Regions from separate parts of the Thalassospira sp. CH_XMU1448-2 genome, predicted to be linked through region 1. Evidence: riboswitches for the same ligand, from Rfam matches in the RefSeq annotation. Region 1 holds a riboswitch; the other holds the start of a gene.
The links. Region 1 has a riboswitch for glycine ahead of gcvT (glycine cleavage system aminomethyltransferase GcvT). Riboswitches for the same ligand answer to the same signal wherever they lie in the genome.

Region 1 (11,260 bases):
GTCTGCGGTTTCAACCAGATGGAAGCCGTTTTCATTGCGCACGACATAAGGGATCGGTGCGAACGGCGCCAGGGCATCGGAGAACACAACCGGCCCGGAACCCGGTCCGCCACCACCATGCGGAGTGGAGAAGGTCTTGTGCAGGTTGATATGCATCGCATCAATGCCAAGATCGGCCGGGCGAACACGACCAACAATGGCGTTGAAGTTCGCACCATCGCAATAGAAGTAACCACCAGCCGCGTGCACCAGATCGGCGATCTTGCGCACATCACGTTCGAACAGGCCGCAGGTATTCGGATTGGTCAGCATGATACCGGCGACATCGTCACCAAGCTTGGCCTCAAACGCCGCCAGATCAACACGACCATCCTCGGTTGCCGGGATTGAATCAACCGTAAAGCCACATGCAGCCGCGGTTGCCGGGTTGGTCCCATGGGCCGATTCCGGCACCAGAACACGACGGCGGTTTTCGCCACGGGCATCAAGGGCCGCACGAATGGCCATCATGCCGCAAAGTTCACCCTGTGCACCGGCAGCCGGTGACATGGAAACAGCCGGCATCCCGGTCAGAACCAGCAACCAGTGTGCACACTGGTCAATCAGTTCAAGCGCACCCTGAACCGTGCTTTCGGGCTGCATCGGATGCAGATCGGAAAGACCGGGCAAACGCGCAACCTTTTCATTCAGGCGCGGGTTGTGCTTCATGGTGCAGGACCCCAGCGGGAAGAAACCGGAATCAATCCCGAAATTCTTCTGCGACAGGCGGGTAAAGTGGCGAACCACCTGCGGTTCGGACAAGCCCGGAAGACCGACATTGCTGTCACGATCAAGGCCTGCAAGGCGCGACTTCGTACCTTTCGGCTCTGGCAGATCAACGCCGGTGCGGCCTGGCTGACCCTGTTCAAAGATCAGCTTTTCTTCCAGAACAAGTCCACGGTTGCCGGTATGGGTTGTAAACGTCATGCCAGCGCCTCCTTCAATGCGGACGCAAGGGCCGCGATATCTTCATCGGTATTGGTTTCAGTAACCGCCACCAGCAGGTAATTATCCAGATCAGAACGGTTCGGATAAAGACGCGACAGTGGAACACCACCAAGAACACCCTTGGCGACCAGTGCCTCGACAACCTCGGCTGCCGGTTTGGCAAGCTTGACAGTGAACTCGTTAAAGAAGCTGTCATTCACAACCGATGCACCAGCGACGGAATCAATTGCATCCGCAGCCTTGCAGGCATTTTCGTGGTTCAGGATTGCCAGGCGACGATAACCGTCTTCACCAAGCAGGCTCATGTGAACCGTGAATGCCAACGAGCACAGACCGGAGTTGGTGCAGATGTTCGATGTCGCCTTTTCGCGACGGATATGCTGTTCACGGGTCGAAAGTGTCAGAACAAAACCACGCTTGCCATCCTGATCCACCGTCTCGCCACAGAGACGGCCGGGCATCTGACGCACCAGTTTCTGGGTGGTGGCAAACAGACCGACATATGGCCCGCCATAGTTCAGCGCATTGCCGATTGACTGGCCTTCACCGCAAACGATGTCGGCACCGAAGCTTCCCGGTGACTTGATCGCGCCGAATGCAACAGCCTCGGTAAAGACGACAACCAGAAGCGCGCCCTTGGCATGGCAAAGATCTGCAAGCTGGGTGTGGTCCTGAATACGACCAAAAACATCCGGGTACTGCACAACAACGCAGGCCGTCTGATCATCAATCAGTTCGCCCAGTTCCTCGACAGTTGCCTGCTGTTCCGGGTTGCCGTCACGTCCGGCAACTTCGGTATCGCTGTACTGGCAATAGGTCTCGGTGACTTCGCGGTAATGCGGATGCAGGCCGCCCGAAAGAACGGCCTTTTTGCGACGGGTCGCACGGCAAGCCATCAGGACAGCCTCGGCACAGGATGTTGCACCATCCCACATCGATGCGTTGGCCACATCCATACCTGTGATCGATGCTACCTGGGTCTGGAATTCGAACAGATACTGCAACGTGCCCTGCGCGATTTCCGGCTGATAGGGTGTATAGGCCGTCAGGAATTCACCACGCTGGATGATGTAATCAACCGTTGCAGGAACATGGTGACGATAGGCACCTGCACCCAGGAAGCTTGGCACACTTGATGCGCCGATGTTTTTGGCGGCAAGCGCCTGCATGTCGCGTTCGACCTGCATTTCGCCAAGATGGCTGGGCAGATCAACCGGTGCATCAAGCAATGCGCCCTCGGGCACATCACAGTAAAGTTCATCGACTGATGACGCCCCGATGGTTTCAAGCATCACGGCGCGATCAGCGCGTGTCAGTGGAAGATAACGCATACTTACAGACCTTCGACGAAGTCTTTATAGGCTGCTTCATCCATCAGCTCGTCGAGCTGGGATTCATCAGTCAGCGACATTTTAAAGAACCAGCCATCGGTTTCCGGTGCTTCATTCACCAGCGCCGGATTGGCATCAAGTTCTTCGTTTACTTCAACAATTTCACCATCAAGCGGCGCATAAACATCACTTGCGGCCTTGACCGACTCAACGACGGCGGCATCGCCATCCTTGGTCAGTTTCTTGCCGATTTCCGGCAGCTCGACATACACGATGTCGCCAAGCGACTGCTGTGCGTAATCGGTGATGCCAACGGTTGCGATACCGTCTTCAAGCTCGATCCATTCATGTTCCTGCGAGAATTTCTTAGCCATTGTCTTAGTCCCTGTTGATCGTTTGTCTGCCGCGCGGCGATCCGCCGCACATTCTCAAGAATTACGGCGATTAGCCGCGGAAATAGCGATGCGGTGCGAACGGAAGTTCAACAACCTCTGCCGGACGGGCCTTGCCACGCACCATAAGATCGACCTTGGTACCCGGCTCGGAAAATTCAATTGCCACATATCCCATTGCAATCGGACCATCGACCGTCGGACCAAAACCACCGCTGGTGATTTCGCCGATTTCTTCGCCGTCGCTGTTCAGAATCGGGGTATGTTCGCGGGCGGGCGCCTTGCCTTCCGGCTTGATGCCGACACGTTTGCGGTCTGCACCATTTGCAAGCTGATCAAGGATGACATCCGCGCCCTTGAAGCCGCCCTCTTCACGACGGCGTTTGTTGATGATCCAGTTCAGATCGCCTTCAACCGGCGTCGTCGTGGTATCGATATCATTGCCATAAAGGCAAAGTCCGGCTTCCAGACGCAGCGAATCACGTGCGCCAAGACCGATGGCTTCGACTTCGTCCTCGGCCAGCAACTTGCGCGCAAGCTCCTCGGCACGGTCATTGGGAACGGAAATCTCGTAGCCGTCTTCGCCGGTGTAACCGGAACGGGTCACAAAGCAGGCGATCCCGGCAATCTCGATCTCGGCAAAACTCATGAATTTGAGATCGGCAACTTCCGGCGCAAAGCGTGCAAGAACCTTGGCAGCTTCCGGGCCCTGAAGTGCCATCAACGCACGATCATCAATCTCCTCAAGTGCAACACCATCGCCAAGGTTGGCGCGCATGTGAACGATGTCGTCATCCTTGCACGCTGCGTTGATCACAAGAAACAGACTGTCACCGGCATTGGTGATCATAAGATCGTCAAGGATCGTGCCGTCATCCTGGGTAAAAGCCGAGTAGCGTGTGCGACCCGGTTTGAGGATCGCGATGTCTCCGGGCACGAGCTTTTCAAGCTCGGCCACACGGTTTTCACCGGTCAGGCGAACCTGCCCCATGTGTGACACGTCAAACAGGCCCGCTTTGGCACGGGTATGAAGATGTTCACCCTTAACGCCGAGCGGATATTGCACCGGCATATCATAACCGGCAAACGGCACCATCTTGGCGCCAAGTTCTACATGGAGGTCATAAAGGGCTGTTTTAAGCAGTTCGGTCTGATGATCGGCCATCAAGCTCTCCCGGACAGTCGTTGCGAAACATAGCCGACCAATGGCCAACCACATTCCCCCTCTGTCTTGGAGCCTGAAAGAATCACAGCCGACTTGTCGTGACGGTCTGCTTACATCTTCGGCGAGGCGGTCACCGGCATTTCATTCTGATGCCGCCTGCTTTCCAGAGTCCCATCTCCCCGCGGTCCGTTTGCCTGAGAGTTTCCGGGGTGGTTGCTCCTTCGGCGTCCGCGCAATCCGTTATGGACCGTGGCACTCTCCCACGGGGATCACTTGGGTATGCGTCCTTATACGTATTTCAATCTCGGTCGACCAGCCCCAAAATTCAGGCAATCGTCAGACCGGAATTTCAACCTTGCGACGTCAGTTCGTTCCGAAACGACGATTATAGTCGAGCTGATCCGCACTTAGCTGGAAACCAAGGTAAATCTCGTAATCCGGTCCGGTCCAGACATCATCAAGTGGCACCGACAATGTTACCTGCTCGTCACGGAAACGAGCCATATTGAGGTTATCGGCAAACGGCATTGTGACATCAAACACCGATTTCTGAACAAAATTGCCCGCAGGGTCACGAAGCGCCACGAAATATTTAAAGGACGCGCTGCGCTCCTGCGCAGCCGGGCCAAGCTCGGCGGTGATAATCGGACTGATGATGACATCAAGCGTCTTGTCACCCAGATCATAACCGCAATCACCAAGATAGCCCGTGAACTCGGCCTCGACGATCACATCGGTCAGATCCTTGCCCGCGCCATTGAACTGGACAAGCTTTGCGGTGTCCTTTGGCAGATAGGCCGCCGGGCACGTCGGAACGGGCTGCTCTTCAAACGGGTTACCGCTGCACGCAGCCAGCAATCCACCAAGCGAGACCATACCCAATGCGCATACGCGCCGCAGTCCGTTACCGATTGTCATCCAAGCCTCTATCAAACCATCTGTTTTCTGACATGTGCACGATCAGCACTGTCCGCGCGCAGTCTATTCTCTCACTTGAACGGGCACAACCCGCTTCGGATATTGTCACAAGATGAAAACATCAAAATCTGCGAAATTCATGGCTTCTCGATCCATGCTGAGTCATTGCGCCACAAGATCAGGCAGGTTATGTAACAAGAACGCTTGAATAACTGCGCCGGGACAGCCCGGCACATTTTGGAAACCGGACCCCGTATCATGTCAGATAAAGCCAGTCTTCGGATCGTTCTTGCCAACCCGCGCGGCTTTTGCGCCGGGGTAGATCGCGCGATTGAGATCGTTGAAAAGGCGCTCGAAAAATATGGTGCGCCGGTTTATGTCCGTCACGAGATCGTCCATAACAAATTCGTTGTCGACCGCCTGCGCGATATGGGTGCCGTTTTCGTCGATGAACTTGATGCTGTTCCCGATGGCGTACCGGTAATCTTTTCGGCCCATGGCGTACCGAAATCCGTGCCCGAAGCTGCCGAAACCCGCAAGCTTGAATATCTCGATGCAACCTGCCCGCTGGTGTCGAAGGTTCATCGCGGCGCAGAACGCCATTTTGCCGAAGGCAAACATATTCTTCTGATCGGCCATGCCGGTCACCCGGAGGTCATCGGCACTATGGGCCAGCTCCCGGCAGGCAGCATGACGCTGATTGAAACCGAGGAAGACGCCGAAAAGCTTGAGGTCACCAATCCGGAAAACCTCGCTTTTGTTACCCAGACGACCCTGTCACTTGATGACACCGCCAAGATCATTGAAATCCTTCAGCGCCGGTTCCCGTCAATTTCGGTGCCGAAGAAAGAAGACATTTGCTATGCAACGACCAACCGTCAGCATGCGGTCAAGATGATTGCCGAAAAGGCTGATGCCATTCTGGTTCTGGGTGCGCCGAATTCATCGAATTCAAACCGTCTGGTCGAAGTTGCCAAACGCGAAGGCTGCACACGTTCCGTTCTGGTCGAACGGGCGTATGATATTGACTGGAGCAAACTTGCCGGGATTAACACCCTTGGCATCACCGCCGGGGCGTCTGCCCCGGAAGTTCTGGTCGAAGAAGTGATTGATGCCTGCCGCGAACGATATGACGTGACGGTCGAGACCATCACACTGACCGACGAGAATGTGACCTTCAAACTGCCGCGTCAGCTTGCAAGCTAATTCGATCTAACTGCTTATCTTTCAGATCAGGAATACGATAACTCCAATGGCCGTCTATACCGACGTTTCAGACGAAGACATCGCCCGTTTTGTCGCCGAATACGATATCGGTGATGTTGTATCGTTCAAGGGCATCGCAGAAGGTGTGGAAAACACCAACTTTCTGCTACAGACGACCGAAGCTCCTTTCATCCTGACCCTGTATGAAAAACGGGTAAATCCGGATGACCTGCCCTTTTATCTTGGTCTGATGGATCATCTTTCCGCCAAGGGACTTAACTGCCCGACACCGATCCACGGGACGGACGGCGTAGCACTGCGTCGTCTTTGTGGTCGCCCGGCAGCAATTACGTCTTTCCTGCAAGGCATGTCGCCACGCCGGATCCTGCCCCATCATTGTGCGGGTCTTGGTACCGCCTTGGCAAAACTCCATACTGCCGGTCTGGATTTCGAGATGCATCTTCCCAATGCACTGAGCGTCAAGGGATGGCGCGGACTGGTGGAAAGCTGTCGGGAACATGCCGACGATGTCGAACCCGGTCTTGGCAAGATGATTGGCGACGAGATCGCCTATCTCGAAGCCAACTGGCCCCATGACCTGCCCAAGGGGGTCATTCATGCCGATCTGTTCCCCGACAACGTATTTTTCTTCCCGGGCAAGGAAGATGTATCGGGATTGATCGACTTCTATTTCGCCTGCAATGACCTGCTGAGCTACGACATCGCAATCTGCATGAATGCATGGTGTTTTGAACCTGATAACAGCTTCAATGTTACCAAGGCCAAAAACCTTCTGTCGCAATATGGCAAGGTCCGCACACTGAGCGGCGGGGAAATCGCTGCTCTTCCGGTTCTTGCGCGCGGTGCCAGCCTGCGCTTTTTGCTGACCCGTCTTTATGACTGGGTGAATACGCCAAAAGACGCCCTGGTCACCCCCAAAAACCCCCGCGAATATATCAACAAGCTTCGTTTCCATCAGCGGGTGGAAAGTGCAGCTGCCTATGGATTTGATTAAGGACGCGCCCCTATGACTTCAAACAATGGCGGGGATAACCACGTCGAGATTTACACCGACGGCGCGTGCAGCGGAAATCCCGGCCCGGGTGGCTGGGGCGCGATCCTGCGTTTCAAGGGCGTTGAAAAGGAACTTTCGGGCGGCGATCCCGAAACCACCAACAACCGTATGGAAATGATGGCCGCAATCAGCGCACTCGAAGCCCTGAAACGCCCATGCACCGTCGATATCTACACCGACAGCAGCTATGTCCGCGACGGTATCACCAAATGGATTTTCGGCTGGCAGAAGCGCGGCTGGAAAACGGCTGACAAGAAACCGGTCAAGAATGTCGAACTCTGGCAGCGCATGCTCGAGGCTCTCAAACCCCACAAAGTGGAATGGCATTGGGTCAAGGGGCATGCCGGTCATCCCGAGAACGAGCGCTGTGATGAACTCGCCCGGATGGCTGTTCCCAAATAATGATATTTTCCGCTCGGCGCTGACAACTGCTTGAAGCTTAAACACTTCACCCCAAAATAGACGGGGCAGGTTATTGCAACCATTTATTTATCAGGAAAACAAAATCAAACTTGCCTTTCGAACAACTTCCGGGTTGATTTGACAAAGACATAGGAGTGTTGGCTCCCATACAAACGTCGAGTAGAGTATATCTGACTAGTCTAAAGTGGGTGCCCAGGAGAGAACGCTTGTCGCGCGGATCGTACGGCTTTTTACAACGGAAGTCTTTGAGCAGTCGGTTGCTTTTCATAGCATTGCCGCTGGTTTCTCTGTTCTCGCTCGCGCTTTTTATCGTATTTGGCTATGTCAGCTACAAGGTCCTTCGCGATGACCTGAATGGCAAGGTCGAACAGACCGCAGACATCAACGCCCGCGTGCTTGCCACCCCGTTCTGGTACCTTGATGTCGACAATATCGAATCCGCTTTGAATGCCATGGCACGTGATCGCGACATTGTCGCGGTGCAGGCTTTGGGCGCAGACGGAACCGAATTTGCCCATACCGGTGTTTCCCAGTCCGAACTGACTGACACGTTGCGCCTGTCACGCCGGGTCTATTTCGAACGCAACAATGTGCGCCACGATGTTGGCGAACTTGTCATCTACTTTACCGACGCCCGTGTTCAGGATCTTCTGTTCCGCCGTATCGCTATTGACATGATCCTGTTCGGATTGCTGATCGCTGTGGTTGCCGCCAGCCTGCTGATCGCAAACAAACGGTCGATCAAGGAACCGCTCAACCGACTGCTGCATTCCATTCGCATGACCAAACATGGGCGTCTGCGTCGTCCGGTGGAATGGAACAGCTCGGACGAACTGGGACTTTTGATCCGCGAATATAACGAAATGGTCGCCCTGCAGGGTCAGGCACAGGAAGAAGCCCAGCGCAAGCAGGCGCTTCTGGAAGCAACCCTTCATAATATCGGCCAGGGCATCTGTCTGTTCGATCAGGACCTTAATCTTATGGTCTGGAACGAACGCTATATCGAGCTTCTTAACCTGCCACGCGATCTGGTCAAGGAAGGTACGCCGCTTTCCGATATCCTGCGTTTCAACGGCGAGCGCGGCGAATATGGCGATGTCAGCATTCAGGCCCTGATTTCCGACCGCGTTGCCATTGCGCGCCGCCGCGAACCCTATCGGATGGAACGGACGCGCCCGAATGGCCGCGTCATTCAGGTTGATCACAACCCGATGCCCGGTGGCGGCTATGTTGCAACCTATACCGACATTACCGAACGTAAACAGACCGAAGCACGCATGCGCCATCTTGCCGTGCATGACGTCCTGACCAGCCTGCCGAACCGCACCCTGTTCCTTGACCGTCTGCGTCAGGCACTGCTTTCAGCCCGACGCTTCCAGCGCGGTGTGACTGTTCTGTTTGTCGATCTTGACCGGTTCAAGGATATCAATGACCACTTTGGTCATGACGTTGGCGATCTGATGATTCAGGAAATGGGTCAGCGCCTGTCGCGTATCATCCGTGATTCGGATACCGCTGCGCGTCTTGGCGGGGACGAATTTGCAATCATTCAGACCGACGTTCAGAATATCGAAGATACCATCGCCCTTGCCCAGCGCATCATAGACGAGCTTTCCCAGCCCTTTGACTGCCGTGGCATCCGGCTGCATTCGACGGCCAGTGTCGGTATTACCCTGTTTCCTGAAGATGGCGAGAACCCGGAACAGCTGGTCAAGAACGCCGATATGGCGATGTATGCGGCCAAGGCCGAAGGCCGCAACAATTACCGCTTCTTCCTGCCGTCAATGCATGAACGGGTCAAGGAACGTAAAACCATCGAGGAAGATCTGCGCAACGCGCTCGAACACGATCAGCTCGAACTTTACTATCAGCCAAAAATTGACTGCCGGACCGAAAAGGTCGTCGGTGCAGAGGCTCTTGTACGCTGGCACCATCCGGAACGTGGCCTGATCCTGCCCGGCGAGTTCATCTCGGTCGCAGAGGAATGCGGCCTGATCAACCGGTTGGGCGCATGGGTGCTGGAAAAGGCCTGCAAACAGACGCAAGTCTGGCGCGATTCAACTCTTCCGGGGCTTCGGATTGCCGTGAACCTGTCACCGGCACAATTCCAGGATGCCGAACTTGTTGATAGTGTGACCAAGATCGTCAAGGATACAGCCCTTCCCGAAGGAACGCTTGAACTTGAGATCACTGAATCCATCCTGATGAACAACCCGGAAAAGGCGGTTTCGACGCTCAAGGAGCTCAAGGCGCTTGGTGTGATGATCGCGATTGATGACTTTGGTACCGGTTATTCATCGCTGAACTATCTCAAACGCTTCCCGGTCGGCTCGATCAAGATCGACCGTTCGTTTGTGAACGACATTCATGTTGATCTTGATGACAAGGCCATCGTTGATGCCGTTATCGGCCTTGGTCACAGTCTTAATCTTGAAGTCGTTGCCGAGGGCGTGGAAGAAGTCGAGCAGCTTGAATATCTGCGTGAAAAGGGCTGTGATTTCATTCAGGGCTTCCTGTTCTCCAAGCCGCTGCCGGCAACCACGTTTGAAAGCTGGGTCAGTGAACGTCACAGTCGCGTCCCCGAAAAGGTCGCAGCGAAGTCCTGATCTGCAAAGGTTAATCTGAAAACAGTCACGGCTTTGCTTTGGCTGTTTTTTAGGCCACGGAGCCACCGCCACATGCGCCCGTTTCACGAAATTGAACAAGCGGCCATCGCGCGCAAGGGAAGCAAGGACTCTCTTTCTTCTGCTTTGCTGACCCCGAAATCCGCCGACGATATTGCCCGAGTTCCTGCCGACCGCTGGCTCTCGGAAATGAGTAAATGTGTCTTTCAGGCCGGTTTCAGCTGGAAAGTGATCGAAACCAAATGGCCGCGGTTTGAGGAAGTCTTTGACGGCTTCGATATTGGTCGCCTGTCGATGATGCATGATGAAGATGTCGAACGTCTTCTAAAGGCCGATGGCATTGTCGCACATGGCCCAAAGATCAAATCGGTGGGCGAAAATGCCCGCTTTCTGCAATCGCTTGCTGAAACACACGGATCGGTCGGTGCTTTCTTTGCCAACTGGAAGCGCGCAGATTATTGCGACAATCTGCGCATTGTGCAGAAAGGCGGATCGCGCCTTGGCGGAAAAACCGGACAGGTTGCCCTGCGTCGCATTGGTATGGATACGCCGATTTTCTCAAGTGATGTTCTTGAGGCCCTGAAGGTCGAAGGGATCGTCGCCAGGATGCCATCCTCGAACAAGGATTTTGCAGCCGTTCAGGCCGCTTTTGATCAATGGCACAAAGAATCCGGCAGACCCTTTACCCAGATCAGCCAGATTCTTGCATTTTCGGTCGGCTAGAGCCGCAGCAATCAGGCGTTGATGCCACTATCGACCGTGAACTCTGCGCCGGTGACGACCTTAGCTTCCGGTCCCGCCAGCCAGGCAATCAGCCCTGCCGTATCGTCGGGGTGGCTATATTTCGGGATCGACATCAAACCACGCTGGGCATCGGACATCTGACCATCTACCGGGTTCATATCAGTATTGGTTGATCCCGGATGAATAATGTTTGCAGTAATCCCGCGCCCGCCAAGATCGCGGGCCAAACCACGGGTAAAGCCGATCAGCGCGGATTTTGACATGGCATAAAGGCTGATACCCGGCCAAGGCACCTTATGGGCAAGGTTACTGCCAATTGAAATGATCCGGCCGCCTTCGGGCATATGTGTTAGTGCGGCTTTCACCGCAACAAAGACAGCCCGCACATTGACATC
Region 2 (11,260 bases), on a different contig from region 1:
GAGTTTTATAAGGGAGTGGCCTATTCGGATACCTATACATATCTGAATTTCGCTCTGTGTCGCCGGGCGGGAAATACCGGTATTAACCGGCTTTCCGATCTCAATGGCAAGGTACTTGGCATCATCAATGACCCGGTCGCCTTCATGGTGCTTGAAGAACAGGGGCTTCGCTGGGCAGGCAATGAAAACAAGCCCGGTGGCATTGCCAAACTTTCCAACCTGATCGCCTATAGCGACCAGACGCGCCTGCATGATGCACTGGCCGACGGGGCCGTTGATGCCTTTGCCGTTGATCAGCCGATCTTTCACTGGGCCGCAAACAATCCCGAAAGTCCCTGGCATGGCCGTATTGAGGTCCTGCCAGGCAGTATCCTGCCACTGCCATACTATTACACCGCCGCTGTCGCCGCCGATCCGGCTTCGTTCAATCTGCTTGGCGCGATCAATCAGTTCATCGCCGAATTCCGAAAAACGCCGGAAAGGGCCGAAATTGAAAAGCTTTGGCAGGGGCAGGCGATCACTCATCATCTGACCTACAAGGACGAGACCGGCAATCTGATCGGGGCTGATGAGCTTGCCAGCAGCTATCATGCACATTGCAGGAAATTCGGCCTCAATCCGGTCGATCCGTCATCATTGTAACGCATTAAGCCTCTGGCGCGATGAGGGTATCGGCACTATCATCGCGCCATGGCAGCAAACAAAAAATCCCTGCGACAACAACGCATTCTAGGCGAACTGGATCATGAACCGTCCTTGCGGATCATTGATCTGGCAGAACGTCTTGGTGTCTCGACCGAGACCATTCGTCGTGACTTTGACGAACTGACCCAGCAGGGATTGATCAACCGGACCTATGGCGGTGCGGTACGTCGGCAATCAAGCGAGCCGGGCCTGAATGAACGACACAAGCTTCACATTGCCGAACGCGAACTGATTGCCCGTCAGGCGATGCCGGTTCTGGCCGGTGCCCGCCATATCATGATCGGGTCCGGTGCAACCACGGTGCATGTCGCCAAGCGTCTGGCTGTGACCATGAATGATCTGACCGTGATCACGCATTCCTTCGGGGTCGCGACCGTGCTTGCGATCAATCCGACCATTCGCGTGATCATGGCACCCGGTCTTTATCACGCCCAGGAAGGTGCGATGCATGGTGCACAGACCATCCGGTTTCTGGAAAACTATCGGGTGGAATGGGCAATTCTTGGGGCCAGCGGCCTTGATGGTGACGGCGCAAGCGACGCCATGATTGATGCATCCGAGGTTTACGCCGTAATGATGGAACGCGCCACGCGCAGCATGATCGTCGCCGACCACACCAAATTCAATCAGTCCTTCCCGGCGCGCTATTGCGAATGGAATGGTGTGGATGTTCTGGTCAGTGACCAGAAGCCGTTGGGCGCACTGGGTGAAACCATTCGTGCCGCCGGTTGCGTGATCAAGGCCAAACAACCCGACTGAACACTCATCTAGCCACAGGCGCGAAGCGACTTGCCCAGTGCCTCGATAAAGAAATCGACTTCTGATCGTTTCAGGCAAAGGGGCGGACGAATTTTCAATGTCTGCCCATATTTTCCGGCCGCACCGATCAGAACGCGATGACGGCGCATCGCATTGATCACATCCCCGACCAGTTGCCCGCTTGGCTGTGCCGGGTCCCCGTTAGCCGACAGATCAACCCCCAGGAAAAGACCGGCACCGCGAATATCACTGATGCGACCATCAATCTCGGCCAGATGCTGCAACCCTTCGCGCAAATAGGCGCCGCACACGGTCGCATTGTTTTGCAAGTTCTCGTCACGAATGACGTCAAGCACGGCAAGCCCTGTGGCTGCGGCAACCGGACTTGCCGCAAAGGTGTTGAAATAACCGACATCCTCGCAAAAGGCGGTCAGCAATTCCGGCCTGACCGCAATGCCCGCCATCGGAAAACCATTGCCCATCGGCTTGCCCATACTAACGATATCGGGAACAACATCGTGACGCGCAAAACCCCAAAAGGCATCACCGGTCCGGCCAAATCCGGGCTGAACTTCATCTGCAATAAACAACCCGCCCGCACGATGGACAACCGCCACGGCCAGTCGCAAAAAGCCCTTGGGATTTGAAAAGACCCCGTCACTCGAAAAGATGCTGTCGACAATAAGGGCGGCAACACCGCAACCACGTTCTTTCAGCGTTTCAATCGCCGAATGCACAGCATCGGCAAAACCGGCCGCAATATTATCGCCATAGGCCTGCTTGCCAGGTGGCGGGATCGCAATCACGTGATCGGGCAACCCGCCGCGCTTGATCGCCGATGGTGATATCTCGGTCACGGCCGCAGTATTCCCGTGATAGGCGCTTTCGGTAACGATCATGCCCCGTGCCCCGGTCGTGCGTTGTGCTATCCGGATAGCAAGGTCATTGGCCTCGCTGCCACTGCATGTCAGAACAATATTTTCCAGATGATCAGGAAACGTCTCCTTGAGACGATCCAGATAGGTTTCCACCGTCTGATGCAGATAGCGGCTATTGATATTCAGGCGCGCGGCTTGGTCGGCCATTGCGCTGACCACCTGTGGATGACAATGCCCGACCGAGGGCACATTGTTATAGAAATCAAGATAGTTGGTGCCGTCTGCGGCAGTCATCCAGCATCCCGATGCGGATACCATTTCAATCGGGTCACGGTAAAACAGCACCGATGCCGCCCCGACATTACGCAACCGGCGACTTAAAAGATCAGGTCGCGCCGGGTCATTTCTGCCCGGGACAGAACTGTCATAGGCATTCATATCAAGGATGGGGCGCACCTCGGTCATGATATCCCCTCTGCCACAAGATAGGTTTCCGCCATCGCAAGGGTTCCGCTGGTGAAATCAGTTCCCATTTCCTGGGCCGTTGGTGTTTCCGGATGACTTGCAATCCATGCCGTCAGCAACAACCGTCTCAGCATCACGAAACTGTCGAGCATCTCGTGATCTGCTTTGGAAAATGGCGCGATGGTTCGATACCCCTCCACCCAGGCTTCCTTGAGCGCCGGAATGATCGGGTCCAGTTCGATAAAGCTGATGGCTGCGGCAAAGTCATAGCCAAACCAGCCAAAGCCACAATCGTCAAAATCAATGACACCAAGCCGGTCGCCATCGGCCAGCAAGTTGGCAAGACGCAAATCCGCATGGATCAGTCCAAACCGCTCACTCCCCATCCCGAAGGCCATAAGTTTCTGATCCAGATGGCGACAAACCTGTTCCAGACGAGCCAGCCCGTCCGGGTCCAGCCCCGGTGCAGCACGCCAGTCCCCCCAATGCGGTGTTGCGCCAAGGGTGGTGTCAAATGTCCAGCTTTTGCGCACAAAATTCACCGAACGCGACCATTTCCGGGCATGACCATGCAACCGGGCACTAATCGCACCCAGCTTGGAAAAACCGTCGATCAAGGCATCATCGGCGGATGGTTCATCGCCCTTCATGAAATCAAAGGCCACCACATGGCGGGTAACGCCATCCTGATCAAAACCGGCCACCAGTGATCCGTCACTGCGCAAGCGCGGTTTGGGCGTATCAACCACGTCAGCCGCGCGCAAGGCATTGATCCAGGCAAGTTCGGACTCGATTTCGGAACGGGTGTGATAACCGGGCCGGTGTACCCGCAAGATCATCCTGGCACTCGTATCCGGATCGGTCGCAAGAAAGGTGGCGTTTTCCGAAACCGTCAAAAGCGACACGATGCTGTCAGGCCCCATACCCCAGCCGCCCAAAACCGATATTGCACCAGCCTTAAGGGCAGCAATCAGCTCGTCATCGTAAATTCCGCCCAATATTGGCCTCCCTCATTCCCTAGCTGAAACCGTCTCGAAACCTGATCGGGTGACCGCCATCAAAGCCGTTGAAAACTGTCGGCATTGGCCCAAGGCATCCGTCACGCATTTCACCGGATAAGCCGTTTTAGACGGCCTTCTGTGAATATTGCGCTCTAAAATGTGTAACTTGCAACATTTTTTGTTGCATCACGGAAAAATTGCCCCGATCATCTGAAAAACATAACGCACTGCACAATCAGGGACGACGCACCCGTCAGACGCTTTTCAAATGCATCGACCGGCGTGCCGTGACTTCATGAAAGGATCCCTCATGCTGACTTCAATTTCCGGAAAAAGCGTCATCGTTACCGGTGGCTCCAAGGGCATTGGCAAGGGCATCGCCAGCGTCTTTGCAAAACAGGGCGCAAAGGTCATGGTTGTGGCCCGCACCGAAAAGGATGCGGTCGTAACGGTTGAGGAAATCAAGGCTGCCGGTGGTACAGCGGATATGTTTCTGTGTGATGTCGCAGATTGGGATCAGGTCATGGGCATGGCGGAATACACCGCAAAGACCTTTGGCGGGATTGATATCCTGTGCGCCAATGCCGGTATCTTCCCGCAGGTCAAAATGATTGAAATGGGTGCAGATGACTGGGATCAGGTCATGTCGACCAACCTCAAAAGCAGCTTTCTCTGCGTAAAGGCCTGCATTCCCTATTTCGAGAAAGCCGGCAAAGGCCGGGTCGTGATCACCTCGTCCATAACCGGTCCGGTCACCGGCTATCCCGGTTGGGCGCATTACGGTGCGTCCAAGGCTGGTCAGCTTGGTTTCATCCGGACTGCCGCAATGGAACTGTCGCGCTATAACACGACGATCAATGCCGTGATGCCGGGCAATATCATGACCGAAGGTCTGGCTGATCTTGGACAGGATTACCTGGACTCGATGGCGAACTCGATCCCGCTCAAACGTCTGGGCAGTGTCGAGGACATCGCCAATGCCGCCCTGTTCTTTGCATCCGACGAGGCCGCCTATATCACCGGCCAATCCATTATCGTCGATGGCGGACAAATCCTGCCTGAATCGCTTGATGCACTGGGCGAGATCTAAGCAAAAACGAGATACTCACCTAGGAAACACAATTTAAATTTGCATCCCCTTTCCCCTTTGGATACTGATATTTTCAGTATTCAGAGGGGATTTATCATGAAACTTCATCACCTTAAGATTCTCGCAGTGCTCGGCTGCGTTGCGTTCCTCGGGGCTTGCGCAACATCACGAAGTGTCGTTCAAATCGAACAACCAGACACCATTGAAAACCCCGCCGAAGGAACCGAGGTCAGAATTCTGGAAGTGAATGACAACCGTCAATTCCAGATTGACCCGCCCAGTCCGGATATCCCCTCGCTTGCCAATGACGAAATTGATAACAAGTCGATCACGTCCCGCGCCTATGCGCGTAAACGCAACACCTATGGCATGGCCTTGGGCGATGTGCTGATCCCCGAAGGCAAGACCGTCGCCGACGCCATTGCCAAAACGGTCGAAAACGGATTCCAGGCAGCCGGATACCGTGTTTTGACACCAGAAGATGCGAATTACGCCAGTGCCGCCGATGTCAAAGTTGATATTTCGGAATTCTGGTCATGGTTTGAACCCGGCTTCTGGCAAATCACCATACACAATCGCAGCGACATAACCTTAACTGCCGACAATATCACCCAGTCTGGCCCTATCAGGATCAAAGAGCAGTACAACGAGAACATGCAAATGGCGCTCGATAGCGATTGGCAGAAAAGTGCAATCAACGCTTTAAAGCAGGTTCGCGAAAAAATCACCGAACAGCTCTTGGCGCTTTCAGAAAAATGATCGGCCTTTAAGCCGAAACGTGGTGAACCAAAAACCGCGCCGTTTGGGCGCGGTTTTTGTCATTCAGATATCATGCAACCCATACTGGCTGCGGACCACGCCGGAACTATAGCGCTCTGACGCCAGAAGTCGGGGTTTGATGCCACCGGCATCGCGCCCGAACAGCGATATGCCATCGCCGAGCACTTCGGGAACCGTAAAGATATCAAGCTGGTCGGCAAAGCCGCCAAACAGGAACTGCGTCACCACGCTGCCCCCGCCAACAACCCAGATATCCCCGTCCCCGTTCCGACTGTCGCGAAGCTGATCGACAAGTTCGATAATGCTGCCGCCATAGGCCTCGATATTTGCCGGGCGGTCTTCGGGAAGATCGCGTGATGTCAGAACGATGGTGCGGCGAGCCTCGTACGGCCAGTCACCAAATTCCATGACCTGATCAAAGGTGTTTCTGCCAATGATCAATGTGCCAACGGAGTCCAGAAAGTCATCAAAGCCAAACTCGGCCGGATCATATTGATCCAGCCAGTCAACCGCGCCATTGGTGCGTGCAATGAAGCCATCCAGACTGACCGCGATATATATGCGGAACAGCTTTTTGCCCATGTCTATGTCCAACCTTTGATGGGGTCTTTGCCCCTTTTTTTGGTTCACCGATCATAGCAGATTATCAACCGGGAGTGACAAGAAAGCAGAAACCGGCACTGTTTCCATCACCACCCGATTGTCAGAAACCGCTGTTTTCCGCCCTATTCTTCCGAACAGGGGTTAACATTCGACAACGTTGACATTAACCGCAAGCCCGCCCTGACTGGTTTCCTTGTACTTGCTTTGCATGTCGAGTCCCGTCTGGCGCATGGTTTCGATCACACGATCAAGCGACACGGTGTGCTGTCCGTCGCCGCGCAATGCCAGACGTGCGGCATTGATCGCCTTGACCGCCCCCATTGTATTGCGTTCGATACAGGGCACCTGCACCAAACCGCCAATCGGATCGCAGGTCAGGCCAAGGTTATGCTCCATCCCGATCTCGGCGGCATTTTCGACCTGTTCGGGTGTGCCGCCCAGAACAGCACAAAGTGCGCCCGCTGCCATCGAACAGGCCACACCGACCTCGCCCTGGCATCCGACCTCGGCTGCCGAGATCGAGGCACGCTTCTTGTAGATCGAACCGATTGCAGCAGCGGTTAAAAGGAATTCGCGAATTTTGGCCTGACTGGCATTGGCCCCAAACCGTTCATAATAGCGAAGAACGGCCGGGATCACCCCGGCTGCCCCGTTGGTCGGAGCCGTCACGACGCGGCCGCCTGCGGCATTTTCCTCGTTCACGGCAAGGGCATAAAGATTGACCCAGTCAATCACGGTCAAAGGATCGCGAAGGCCCGCTTCGGGTTTATCCGTCAGTTCGTGATAAAGCTTGGATGCACGCCGTTTCACATTCAGCCCGCCGGGCAAAATACCGTCCGTTTTGCAGCCACGATCAATACAATCCATCATCGCCCGATGCACGCGATCGACAAATTCATATGTCTCGTCCGGGCTGCGCCAGCTTTGTTCATTTGCCATCATGATTTCGGCAATCGAACGCCCTTCGCGCTTGCAGATCGCCATCAATTCATCGGCTGATCCGAACGGATGGGGCAATGTGATGTTATCACCGGAATATTCCGCCCCGCGATCATCACCAGACACAATAAATCCGCCGCCAACTGAAAAATATTCCTGTTCGTGGATTTTCACCCCGTCACGATCAAAGGCGGTGATCCGCATGCCATTGGGATGTTGCGGCAAGGTCTCGGTGAAATGGAAAACAAGATTGGTCTCGCGGTTAAAGGCCACCGGATGCTGCCCGTAAAGTTGCAGCTCGGAACTGGCATCAATTGCCGCCATGGTCGGGGCCACATCATCGGGATCCACACTGCGCGGACGTTGCCCTGAAAGGCCCATGATCACAGCGGTATCGGTCGCATGTCCCTTACCCGTCAGGGCAAGCGATCCATAAAGATCGACGACCACGCTGCCGGTTCTGGTCAAAAGATTGCGAGCTTCAAGTTCAAGGCAGAAGCGGTAACCCGCCCGCATCGGACCAACCGTATGCGAACTCGATGGGCCAATCCCGATGGTATAAAGATCAACAACAGAAAGGTTTACGTCTTGCACAGATCCGTCTTGCGATCCCGAAGCGGGACCGGTGGCGGTATGGGTGGTCATAAGGGCCTCCTTCACGGCTCTTGAACGCGCGAAATCTCGCGCCGTTTGCGAACCGGTGTCTTGCCCCCTCTGTCCCTTGACCTGAGATTGTGCGCCTGCCTGCCAAAAACAATGTCAGCCAACAGGTTTTCATCCTTCGGTGGAAACCGGGTGTCGGGCACAATGAACATGCACGCCATCCGGTTTCTCTCTCCAGAGCCTCTATCCGCGACGGTCCATCTGCCTGAGAGTTTTATGGGGCTATTGCTCCTTCGGCGCCGGTCATGCGGATGACCGGGCTCTCCCGTCGTGGTGCGAAACGCCATTTCTGCCGTCTCTGAGGATCACCGTTGGAACGCAGAGTATCTGTGTCTGCAAACCCTGTCAAAAAGCAGCTTTGCACCTGCAAAAAATTCCCGGCACGGGTACTGTTTCGCGGCCACATTCATGCTAAATTGCCGGAATTACACATGTGCCTGTTGCGAGTAACGGTTGACCCACCCTGCCTGCGCAACAGGATTGATGGCGAACCGTCCCGTAAGTCACCATATTTACTGGTAATTATTTACGGGTAATTCAGCCTTTATCTCTATCAGTGGGGTTTATGAACGTGACTGTATCGAATTCCGTAAAGCGCCCGCGCCCGGTGGTGCTGTGCATTCTGGACGGCTGGGGTTATCGCGAAGAAACCAAGGACAACGCCGTTGCCTTGGCCAATACGCCTGTCTGGGATGCGCTTTATGCCAATAACCCGACCGGTTTCCTCAAGGCGTGCGGTCTGGATGTTGGCCTGCCCGAAGGCCAGATGGGCAATTCGGAAGTCGGTCACATGAATCTTGGGGCGGGCCGTGTGGTCATGCAGGAACTGCCCAAAATTGATGAAGCCGTCAAAACTGGCTCCATTGCCGATACCGACACCGTCAAAAAGATTATCGCGACCCTGAAAGACAGCAATGGCGTCTGCCACATTGCCGGTCTTCTGTCCGAAGGCGGCGTTCATTCCCATCAGGCCCATATGGCCGCCCTTGCGAAAATCATCGCGGGCGCTGGTGTACCGGTGAAAATTCACGCCTATCTTGATGGTCGCGACACGGCACCGAAAAGTGCTGCCAAATTCCTTGAGAAATTCCGCGCCCTGATCGGCGATGCCGACGTTGAAATCGTGACCGTTACCGGGCGCTATTACGCCATGGACCGCGACAACCGTTGGGAACGCGTCAGCCAGGCCTATTTCACGATGGTGCAGGGCAAAAATTACGCCGATGGCCGTACGGCTGAAAGTGCCGAAGCCGCCATTGCCAATGCCTATGCCAAAGACACCACCGATGAATTCGTTCTGCCGACAGTGATTGGTGATTTCGATGGCATCAAGGATGGCGATGGCCTGCTGATGACCAACTTCCGTGCCGATCGCGCCCGTGAAATCCTGGCAGCCCTGTGCGCTCCGGAATTCGATGGCTTTGATCGTGGCACGCCGGTCAAGTTCGCAATACAGGCTGGCATGGTCGAATATTCGTCCGAACATGCCAAATACATGGATGCGATCTATCCGCCCCAGACCCTGCCGAACATCTTTGGCGAAGTGGTTTCCAAAGCCGGTCTGAAGCAGCTTCGTATTGCCGAAACTGAAAAATACCCGCATGTCTCGTTCTTCTTTAACGGTGGCGAAGAACAGGTCTTCGAAGGCGAAGACCGTATTCTGGTCGCATCACCAAAAGTCGCGACCTATGACCTTCAGCCGGAAATGTCCGCCCCCGAAGTGACAGAAAAACTGGTTGCTGCGATCAAGTCGGAAAAATACGACGCGATCATCCTGAACTTTGCCAATCCCGACATGGTCGGCCATAGCGGCATTCTGTCTGCGGCCATGAAGGCGGCCGAGGCCGTTGATACCTGCCTTGGCAAAGTGATTGATGCGATCAAGTCGGTTGGTGGTGTCGCCTTTGTGACTGCCGATCACGGCAATTGCGAAGTCATGGTCGATCCTGAAACCGGCGAACCGCACACGGCACATACCCTTAATCTCGTTCCGACCATTCTTGTTAACGGTCCGGAAGGGGTAACATTGGAGAATGGGCGTCTTGCCGACGTTGCGCCGACCTTGCTGCAACTGCTTGGCGTCGCCCAGCCAGCCGAGATGACTGGCAAACCGTTGCTTAGGGGCCTGAAACAGAATGATGCGCTTCTTGCGAGCTAAATTTGCTTACAGGATAGCCCTGCCTGCGCTGACCGTTTTTGCGGTTCTTGCAGCAGGCGGGGCAGCGCCTTCTTTTGCCCAATCGCTGCAGAAAGTTGACAAGAAGCTTGATCAACTCGAAAGCCAGCTTTCCGAACAGCAAAAACAGGAAGAGTTCCTGTCGCGTAAATCGCGCGAACTCTGGACCGAGGAACAGGCCCTGCAATCCGAAGCCATTTCGGTTGCCCGGCGGACCCAGCGTCTGGAATCGACCCTGACCGAACTTGAAGATCAGCTTCAGACACTCGAAACCCGTGAAAAGGTTGCCGCGACCAGTCTCGAAGACAAGGCAGGGCAATATGCCCGCATCCTGATGGCGCTACAGCGTCTGTCAACAACACCGCCCGAAGCCGTCATTGCCCTGCCAACATCACCGCAGGATACCCTGCGTTCGGCGGTGTTGCTCAAAGCAGCGCTTCCCGGCGTGGAACAGCATGCGCGCGACCTGCGCAAGGAATTGTCTGAAATCGCCACACTTCGCGAAGATATCCGCGACCGTCGCGCCGATGTCGCCAAAGCGACCAAGGAATTACAGCAGGACCGCGCATCACTGGCCGCCCTGCTGGGTGAAAAACGCCGCTTGCGCACCGAGACCGAGGCCGAAGCACACGAAGCCGCCAAAGCCGTGAGCGCCCTTGCCGACGAGGCCAAATCACTTGGCGAGTTGCTGAGTACGCTTCGCAAGCGTGCCGAAGGCCTGCCAAAACCGCGTTCCCGCCCGGAAATTCAGCTTGCCAGCCGGACCGAACCGGACGCCGACACGCTTGGCGCAACGACCATTGCGCGCAACCCGCCGCCGGAACCCCCGGCGCGAAAAGATGACGCACCCAGCGCACCAGACAAAAAAGATGGCACCAGCGACGAGGAATTCGCTGTTGGCAGTTCAATTACGCTGGCACACGGGCATTTACGAATGCCCGCCAGTGGCAAAGTCGTCACACTGTTCGGGGAAAAATCACGTGGCCCGGACGGATTGACAGTCACAAGATCCAAAGGAATTGAGATCAGCACACGTGCAAATGCGCAGGTTGTCTCGCCCTTTGACGGCAAAGTTGTCTTTGCCGGACCCTTCCGCGGTTACGGCCGACTCTTGATTATCGAACACGGCGAAGGATACCATAGCCTTATCGCCGGTTTTGATCGGCTCGACAGTGTGGTAGGACAATATCTATTGGCGGGC

Region 2: it holds a riboswitch for glycine, as region 1 does, so the genes downstream of both, WA318_RS17050 (L-serine ammonia-lyase) here and gcvT (glycine cleavage system aminomethyltransferase GcvT) in region 1, are expected to answer to the same signal.

The regions. Positions count from the first base shown of each region.
Region 1 covers NZ_JAYMEA010000001.1:945,420-956,679, reverse strand. Annotated here, with positions in the region: gene gcvPB (aminomethyl-transferring glycine dehydrogenase subunit GcvPB) at 1-966, opposite strand, end outside; gene gcvPA (aminomethyl-transferring glycine dehydrogenase subunit GcvPA) at 963-2,318, opposite strand; gene gcvH (glycine cleavage system protein GcvH) at 2,321-2,692, opposite strand; gene gcvT (glycine cleavage system aminomethyltransferase GcvT) at 2,763-3,875, opposite strand; glycine riboswitch at 3,935-4,044, opposite strand; glycine riboswitch at 4,048-4,148, opposite strand; gene WA318_RS04295 (hypothetical protein) at 4,239-4,793, opposite strand; gene ispH (4-hydroxy-3-methylbut-2-enyl diphosphate reductase) at 5,052-5,999, shown strand; gene WA318_RS04285 (homoserine kinase) at 6,046-7,014, shown strand; gene rnhA (ribonuclease HI) at 7,027-7,476, shown strand; gene WA318_RS04275 (putative bifunctional diguanylate cyclase/phosphodiesterase) at 7,755-10,103, shown strand; gene WA318_RS04270 (DNA-3-methyladenine glycosylase I) at 10,176-10,844, shown strand; gene WA318_RS04265 (SDR family oxidoreductase) at 10,856-11,260, opposite strand, start outside.
Region 2 covers NZ_JAYMEA010000005.1:94,654-105,913, forward strand. Annotated here, with positions in the region: gene WA318_RS17015 (methyl-accepting chemotaxis protein) at 1-642, shown strand, start outside; gene WA318_RS17020 (DeoR/GlpR family DNA-binding transcription regulator) at 691-1,464, shown strand; gene WA318_RS17025 (aspartate aminotransferase family protein) at 1,473-2,807, opposite strand; gene WA318_RS17030 (phosphotransferase enzyme family protein) at 2,804-3,805, opposite strand; gene fabG (3-oxoacyl-ACP reductase FabG) at 4,119-4,898, shown strand; gene WA318_RS17040 (YajG family lipoprotein) at 4,938-5,657, shown strand; gene WA318_RS17045 (dihydrofolate reductase family protein) at 5,721-6,260, opposite strand; gene WA318_RS17050 (L-serine ammonia-lyase) at 6,423-7,865, opposite strand; glycine riboswitch at 8,067-8,161, opposite strand; gene gpmI (2,3-bisphosphoglycerate-independent phosphoglycerate mutase) at 8,449-10,041, shown strand; gene WA318_RS17060 (murein hydrolase activator EnvC family protein) at 10,022-11,260, shown strand, end outside.